2 regions of the Streptomyces sp. NPDC047130 genome follow, and region 1 is predicted to be linked to the other one. Evidence: riboswitches for the same ligand, from Rfam matches in the RefSeq annotation. Region 1 holds a riboswitch; the other holds the start of a gene.
The links. Region 1 has a riboswitch for glycine ahead of gcvP (aminomethyl-transferring glycine dehydrogenase). Riboswitches for the same ligand answer to the same signal wherever they lie in the genome.
Positions count from the first base shown of each region.

Region 2: another riboswitch for glycine. It lies ahead of gcvT (glycine cleavage system aminomethyltransferase GcvT); the one in region 1 lies ahead of gcvP (aminomethyl-transferring glycine dehydrogenase).

Region 1 is NZ_JBEYUK010000031.1:57,723-61,224, forward strand. It holds gene gcvP (aminomethyl-transferring glycine dehydrogenase) at 1-1,563, opposite strand, end outside; glycine riboswitch at 1,751-1,846, opposite strand; gene ABZ836_RS27165 (PRC-barrel domain-containing protein) at 1,974-2,345, shown strand; gene ABZ836_RS27170 (DNA polymerase IV) at 2,371-3,502, opposite strand, start outside.
Region 2 is NZ_JBEYUK010000016.1:121,044-124,545, forward strand. It holds gene ABZ836_RS20235 (enhanced serine sensitivity protein SseB) at 1-680, opposite strand, end outside; gene ABZ836_RS20240 (AAA family ATPase) at 750-1,373, opposite strand; glycine riboswitch at 1,740-1,848, shown strand; gene gcvT (glycine cleavage system aminomethyltransferase GcvT) at 1,999-3,132, shown strand; gene gcvH (glycine cleavage system protein GcvH) at 3,209-3,502, shown strand, end outside.

The sequences.
Region 1 (3,502 bases):
GGTGGTCGCGTTGAGCTTCATGGTGCAGGAGCCCAGCGGGATCATGCCGCGGTCGAGCGCGTAGTCCCGGTCGGCGAGGCGGCGCAGGTAGCGCAGCATGGCCGTCTCGGAGCGGTGCTGGTGGAACACCGGGTGGGTGAGGTAGGCGTCGGTCCGCAGCAGACCGGTGGGCAGGCCGTCCCCGGCCGTGCCGTCCAGCGCCTCGACGTCGCCCTCGACGCCGAAGGCGGCCCAGACCCTCTCCAGCTGCGCGCGGCCGGTGGTCTCGTCGCAGGCGGCGGAGACGTGGTCGGCGTCGACCAGCCGCAGGTTCACGCCCCGCTCACGGGCGGCGGCGACCACCTCGGCGGCCCGGCCCTCGACGCGCGCGGTGACGGTGTCGAACCAGGCCTCGGTGACGACCTCGACCCCGCCGGCCTTCAGGCCCGCGGCGAGGAGGTCGGCGTACCGGTGGACGCGCTCGGCGATCCCCTTGAGCCCGCCGGGGCCGTGGTAGACGGCGTACATGCCCGCCATCACGGCGAGCAGCACCTGGGCGGTGCAGATGTTGCTGGTCGCCTTCTCACGGCGGATGTGCTGCTCACGGGTCTGCAGCGCCAGGCGGTAGGCCCGGTTGCCGTCGGCGTCCTGCGACACGCCCACCAGGCGGCCGGGCAGGTTGCGGGCGAACTGCTCGCGGACCGCCATGTAGCCGGCGTGCGGGCCGCCGAAGCCCATCGGGACGCCGAACCGCTGGGTGGTGCCCACCGCGATGTCCGCGCCGAGCTCGCCGGGCGACGTCAGCAGGGTCAGGGCGAGCAGGTCGGCGGCGACGGTGACGACCGCGCCGAGCTCGTGCGCCTGGTCGATCAGCGGCTTGATGTCCCGCACCGCGCCGGAGGCGCCCGGGTACTGGACGAGCACGCCGTTGATCTCGCGCCCGGCGACCTCGGCGGGGATGCCCTGCGACAGGTCGGCGACGACGACCTCGACCCCGGTCGGCTCCGCACGGGTCTCGATGACGGCGATGGTCTGCGGCAGCGCGTCCGCGTCGACCAGGAACAGGCCGTTCTTCTTCTTGCCGACACGGCGGGAGAGCGCCATCGCCTCGGCGGCCGCGGTGCCCTCGTCCAGCAGGGAGGCACCGGAGGTCGGCAGGCCGGTCAGGTCGGCGACCATGGTCTGGAAGTTGAGCAGCGCCTCGAGCCGCCCCTGGGAGATCTCCGGCTGGTACGGCGTGTACGCCGTGTACCAGGCCGGGTTCTCCATCACGTTGCGCAGGATCACCGGCGGCGTGAAGGTGCCGTAGTAGCCCAGGCCGATCATCGAGTCGAGGACCTGGTTGTCGTCGGCAAGCCGGCGCAGCTCGGCCAGCACCTGGGCCTCGCTCCGCGCGCCCGGGAGGTCGAGGGCGTCGGCGTTCTTGATGACGTCGGGGACCGCGGCGGCGGTCAGCTCGTCGAGCGAGCCGTAGCCGACCTGGGCGAGCATCTTCGCCCGGGCGCCCTCGTCGGGGCCGATGTGACGCTGCTCGAAGGGGATGCCCTGCTCGAGGGCGGAGAGCGGGGTGCGAGGGGCGTTCATAGGCGGAGGCCTCCTGGTCTTGCGCGACCTTCGGGGGGCACCACGGCGGTGGGGTGCCCGACGGCCTCCCCCTCTGTCATCACGACCTGAGAGCTTCACCGGCCGCCCGAGGACGCCCGGCTTTCACCGTCGGTGAGAGCGGCGCTGCGACCGGGGTCACGGGCACCGCTCTGCTTTCCAGAGTGACCTCGTCCGCGCGGTACGGGGGCCTGAGAGATTCCGGGGAGGAGTTGCTCCTTCGGCGCCTCCGAAGGCTCTCGGAGGACTCTCCCGCGCGGGGTCGGCAGCCACTGACCAGCCTACCAGCGAGGTACCGGAGCGGACCCTCGAGTGGCCGCCGCCCGCGAAGTGCACTTGGGTGGTGCCGACGGCTGCGCTGCGACAGTGAGCTGCGACCAGAAGGAGGGAACGTGCACACGGACATCGATCCCCGGAACCTCATAGGCCGCAAGGCATTCGACTGCGACGGCAACCGCATCGGCACGGTCGACGAGGTGTACCTCGACGACGCCACCGGTTCGCCCGAATGGGCGGCGATCCGGACCGGGCTCTTCGGCCGCGACGTCTTCGTCCCGCTGGAGACCAGCGAGCTGGTCGACGGCGCCCTCCGCGTCCCCTACGGCCGGGCCCACATCAAGGACGCCCCCGGCTACGGCGTCGGCCGCCACCTCTCCCCCGAGCAGGAACTCTCCCTCTACCGCCACTACGGCTTCGACGTCGAACCCCCCGCCCCGCTCCCCGACCGGGACTTCGGCCACCTCCCGGACCCGGAGGACGCCTGACGACCGCCCACCCTCACCACAGCGCTCAAGCCGCCGGCCACTCAGGCCCGCTCCCGGCCGCAGCGGGACCGTGCGCTGCGGGACCGTGCGGACCGGCGCCGTGCGGCCGAGCGCCGTGCGGCCGGGCCCCGGAAGACCCGGGCCCCGACGGCTCGGGCAGTTCACGCCCCGCGGCATCGCGCTCCGACCCCCCGCGCTCCGGCGGCTCAGGCACCGGCGGCCCCGACGCCGACGGCTCGGACCCCTCCGGTTCCGGTTCCGGTTCCGGTTCCGGTTCCGGTTCCGGTACCAGCGGCAGCGGGTCCGCGGGCTCGAGGTCCGCGTCGTCGACGGCGAAGGTCCGCACCCGACCCGGCACGGGCGAGTACGGCGTCTCGAACCGCACCGTGACCCGTCCGAGCCCGCTGCCCTGCACCCACCCGTGCCCGTGCGCCGCATGCCGTACGTCGTGCCCTGCGGTCCATCTCCGCACCGGGCGTTCGACGGACGGCTCGCGCCCCGGCAGGGACCGGTGGGCCACCTCGGCCGCACGGGCCTCCGCCTCCTCCGCGGCCGGCCCGGTGTGCGCGGCGTCCCGTGCCTCCTCGGTGGCCTGAACCGTCTGCGCGGCCTGCGCGGCCTGCGCCGCCTGGGCGAAGAGGTCCTCCTGCGTGAAGTCGGCCAGCCCGGAGACGCCGACGCCCAGCAGCCGGACCCCGCCCGTCGTGTCGACCCCCTCGAGCAGCCGCGCCGCCGCCTCCTGGACCACCGCCGGGTCGTCGGTGGGACCGCGCAGCGTCTCCGAACGGGTCAGCGTGGAGAAGTCGTACCGCCGCACCTTGAGCTGGATGGTCCGCCCCGAGTGCCCGCCGGCCCGCAGCCGCCGCACGCAGCGGTCGGCGAGCCGCTGCACCTCCATCCGGATGCGCACGCGGTCGTGGATGTCCACGTCGTAGGTGTCCTCCACGGACACCGACTTGGTCTCCCGCTCGGCCACCACCGGCCGCTCGTCGTGCGCCAGCGCCATCGCGTGCAGGGCCTGCCCGTGGGCCTTGCCCACCAGCCGCACCAGTTCGTCGACGCCCGCCCCGGCCAGCTCCCCCACCGTGGTGATCCCGGCGCGGCGCAGGTGGTCCCCGGTGGCGGGCCCCACGCCCGGCAGCGTCCGCACCGGCATC
Region 2 (3,502 bases), on a different contig from region 1:
CACACCGGGTGGCGGCCCAGGGCGCGGCCGAGCGCCTCCAGCGGCAGGGCGCGGGCGTCGCCGGACGGGGCGTCCCAGGTGGCGAGCTCGACGCCGACGAACAGCGCCGGCTCCGCCGTCTCGACGGCGGCCAGGCAGCGCCGTGCGGTGGCGACCACCCCGGCGGCGGCGAACTCCTCGGAGGCGGCGCGCAGGAAGTCCACCGGGTCCTCCCGCCAGTCCGGCTCCCAGAGCCGCACCCGCCCGCCGCGCCCCGCGCCCTCGGGTCCCGCGGCACGGCAGAGCTCGGCGACGGCGGCCGGGGTCAGCGGCAGCCCCACCGCGCCGTCCGGGTTCACCACGACGCCCACCTCGGGGGGCAGCCCGCGCGCGAACTCCACGACCGGCGCGACGGAGAACGACATGTGGGGGCCGACGACGCGCCGGAACTGCTCCTGGGAGCTGAAGACCGGGACGAAGGTCTGCCCGCCCAGTTCCACGGTGGGCAGGTCGAGGGTACGGCTGTCGCGGTCGCCGCCGCCGGGGAGCGGGATCCACACGTGGCTGCGGGTCAGCACCTCCAGGACCCGGCCGCCGGTCGACTCCGAGCCCGGGGCGGCGGCCGAGGCCGCCAGCACCTCCTCCAGCTCGTTGCCGGGCCATCCGCCCCCGAGGGTCTGGTCGTCCGTCGCGAAGTTCATGGTTACCGCCTGGAGTTACCGCGCTGCCGCTGTCTGTCGCTGGTCCGCCGCTGTCTGCGGCACGTCAGACTACGGGACGCCCGGCCGCCGGACGCCTCGCGCGCCGTGCGGGGCGAAACCGATCCCGTCGAGGACGCGCGCCGCGGTGCGGTCCAGCAGCACCGCGGAACCGCAGTCCCGCGGCAGCCGGCCCCGCTCGACGACGTCGGCGAGGAGCCGCCCGACCGCCTTGCGGTGCCGGGCGAAGGCGTACCGGGACACGCCTCGGCCGCGGGCCCGCTGTCCCTGCAGGGCCTCGGCGGGGGTGACGTCGAGCAGCACGAGCCGCAGGGTCCCGCCCCGCCGCCGGGCGGCCCGGCCCAGCCAGGAGCGGACCCACCGCTGGGTGCCGCAGTCGTGGACCACCACCGGCGCCGTCCCGCGCAGGGCGCGCCGCAGTCCGGCGTAGTGGTCGAGCCGCACGAGCGGCCGGTACACCGCGTACGGCAGGGCCCTCGGCATCCACGCGTCCCACCGGTCCCGGGTGTCCTGGGAGTCGATCCGCACCGCGTCCGGCCCGACGGTCCGCCGCATCATCGTGGACTTGCCGCTGCCCGGCAGCCCGGTGACCACCACCACGTCCCGCGGCCCGAAGACCAGCCGCGCGCCGGCCGCGGGGCCGCTCCCGCCGTTCCCCCCGTCCCCTTCGCGCAGGTCGCACACCCTGTCCGCCACGGTTCCCGCGGCCGCGCACCGCGCCGTCCGGTCCGCGCCCTGGGCGCGCACCGCCCCCTGCGTCCGTGTTCCCGCCCGTGGCCCCGCCCAGGAGCGCGCCCGGTGGCGCGCGCCGGGGCCGGTCACGGGCACGGCATGGCCGGCGCCGGCGATCGTCCTCTTCACGTGGTCGTCCTCCCCCATGGGTTCGGGACCTGGAGCATCCCCCCCGAGTGTAAAGAGAAGGCAATGCGCCGGTCGTCTCATTTCGGCCCGGTTCCCGCCACGGTCCCGCAACACACGGGGGGTCCGCCAGGCCCGGGGAGGCCGTGCGATGATGAGCGCGCCAACTGCATACCGGCCGCTTGAATCCGCGCGGGAGAGTCCCGGGTGACGGACGCCATGTCCTGTCCCGGGCGCCGAAGGAGCAAGTCCCTCCCTTGAATCTCTCAGGCCCAGTCACCGCGCGGGCGAGGCACATCTGAAAAGCGGTCCGCCCCGGCGGGCCCACCCACGGTGCAAGCCCTGACCCCGGCCGGCGGTCATGGCGAACCTCTCAGGTTCCGATGACAGATGGGGAGGAACACTCCGTCGTCATGCCTTCGCCCGTACCGGGAGTTTGCCCATGAGCAGTTCCGACCTCCGTCACACCGCGCTCGACGCCCTGCACCGTTCGCTGGGCGCGACCATGACCGACTTCGCCGGCTGGGACATGCCGCTGCGGTACGGCTCCGAGCGGGACGAGCACAACGCCGTGCGCACCCGGGCCGGTCTCTTCGACCTCTCCCACATGGGCGAGATCACGGTCACCGGCCCGCAGGCCACCGCGCTGCTGGACCACGCGCTGGTCGGCAACATCGCGTCGGTCGGCGTCGGCCGCGCCCGGTACACGATGATCTGCCGGGAGGACGGCGGCATCCTCGACGACCTGATCGTCTACCGCCTGGGCGACTCCGGGGCCGGTTTCCCGCACTACATGGTCGTCGCCAACGCCTCCAACGCCCAGGTCGTCCTCGACGCCCTCACCGAGCGCGCCGCGGGCTTCGACGCCGAGGTCCGCGACGACCGCGACGCCTACGCGCTGATCGCCGTCCAGGGTCCCGCCTCCCCGGGCATCCTGGCCTCCCTGACCGACGCCGACCTGGACGGTCTGAAGTACTACGCGGGCCTGCCCGGCACCGTGGCCGGCGTCCCGGCGCTGATCGCCCGCACCGGCTACACCGGCGAGGACGGCTTCGAGCTGTTCACCGCCCCGGAGCACGCCGAGCAGGTGTGGCGGGCGCTGACCGAGGCGGGCGCTCCCGAGGGGCTGATCCCCTGCGGCCTGTCCTGCCGCGACACGCTGCGCCTGGAGGCCGGCATGCCGCTGTACGGCCACGAGCTCTCCACCTCCCTCACGCCCTTCGACGCCGGCCTGGGCCGGGTCGTGAAGTTCGAGAAGGAGGGCGACTTCGTCGGCCGCGCCGCCCTCGCCGAGGCCGCCGAGCGCGCCGCGACGAACCCGCCGCGCAAGCTGGTCGGCCTGGTCGCCGAGGGCCGCCGGGTCCCGCGCGCCGGCTACCAGGTGGTGGCGGGCGGCGAGGTGGTCGGCGAGGTCACCTCCGGCGCCCCCTCCCCCACGCTGGGGAAGCCGATCGCCATGGCCTACGTCGACGCCGCGTACGCCGAGCCCGGCACGGCCGGCGTGGGCGTGGACATCCGGGGCACCCACGAGCCGTACGAGGTCGTCGCGCTGCCGTTCTACAGGCGCCGGAAGTAGCCTTCCGCCGCACCCTTCCTTTTCCCGGTTCTTCCGGACCCTTCGGAAACTCCCCGCGTACAGGAGAATCTCAGCCATGAGCAACCCCACGGACCTGCGTTACAGCAAGGAGCACGAGTGGCTGTCGCCCGTCGAGGACGGCGTCGCCACCATCGGCATCACCAAGTTCGCGGCCGACGCCCTCGGTGACGTCGTCTACGCCCAGCTCCCCGACGTCGGCGAGGCCGTCTCCGAGGGCGAGACCTGCGGCGAGCTGGAGTCGACCAAGTCGGTCTCCGACCTGTACTCCCCGGTCTCCGGCGAGGTCACCGAGATCAACGAGGACGTCGTCAACGACCCGTCGCTGGTGAACTCCGAGCCCTTCGAGGGC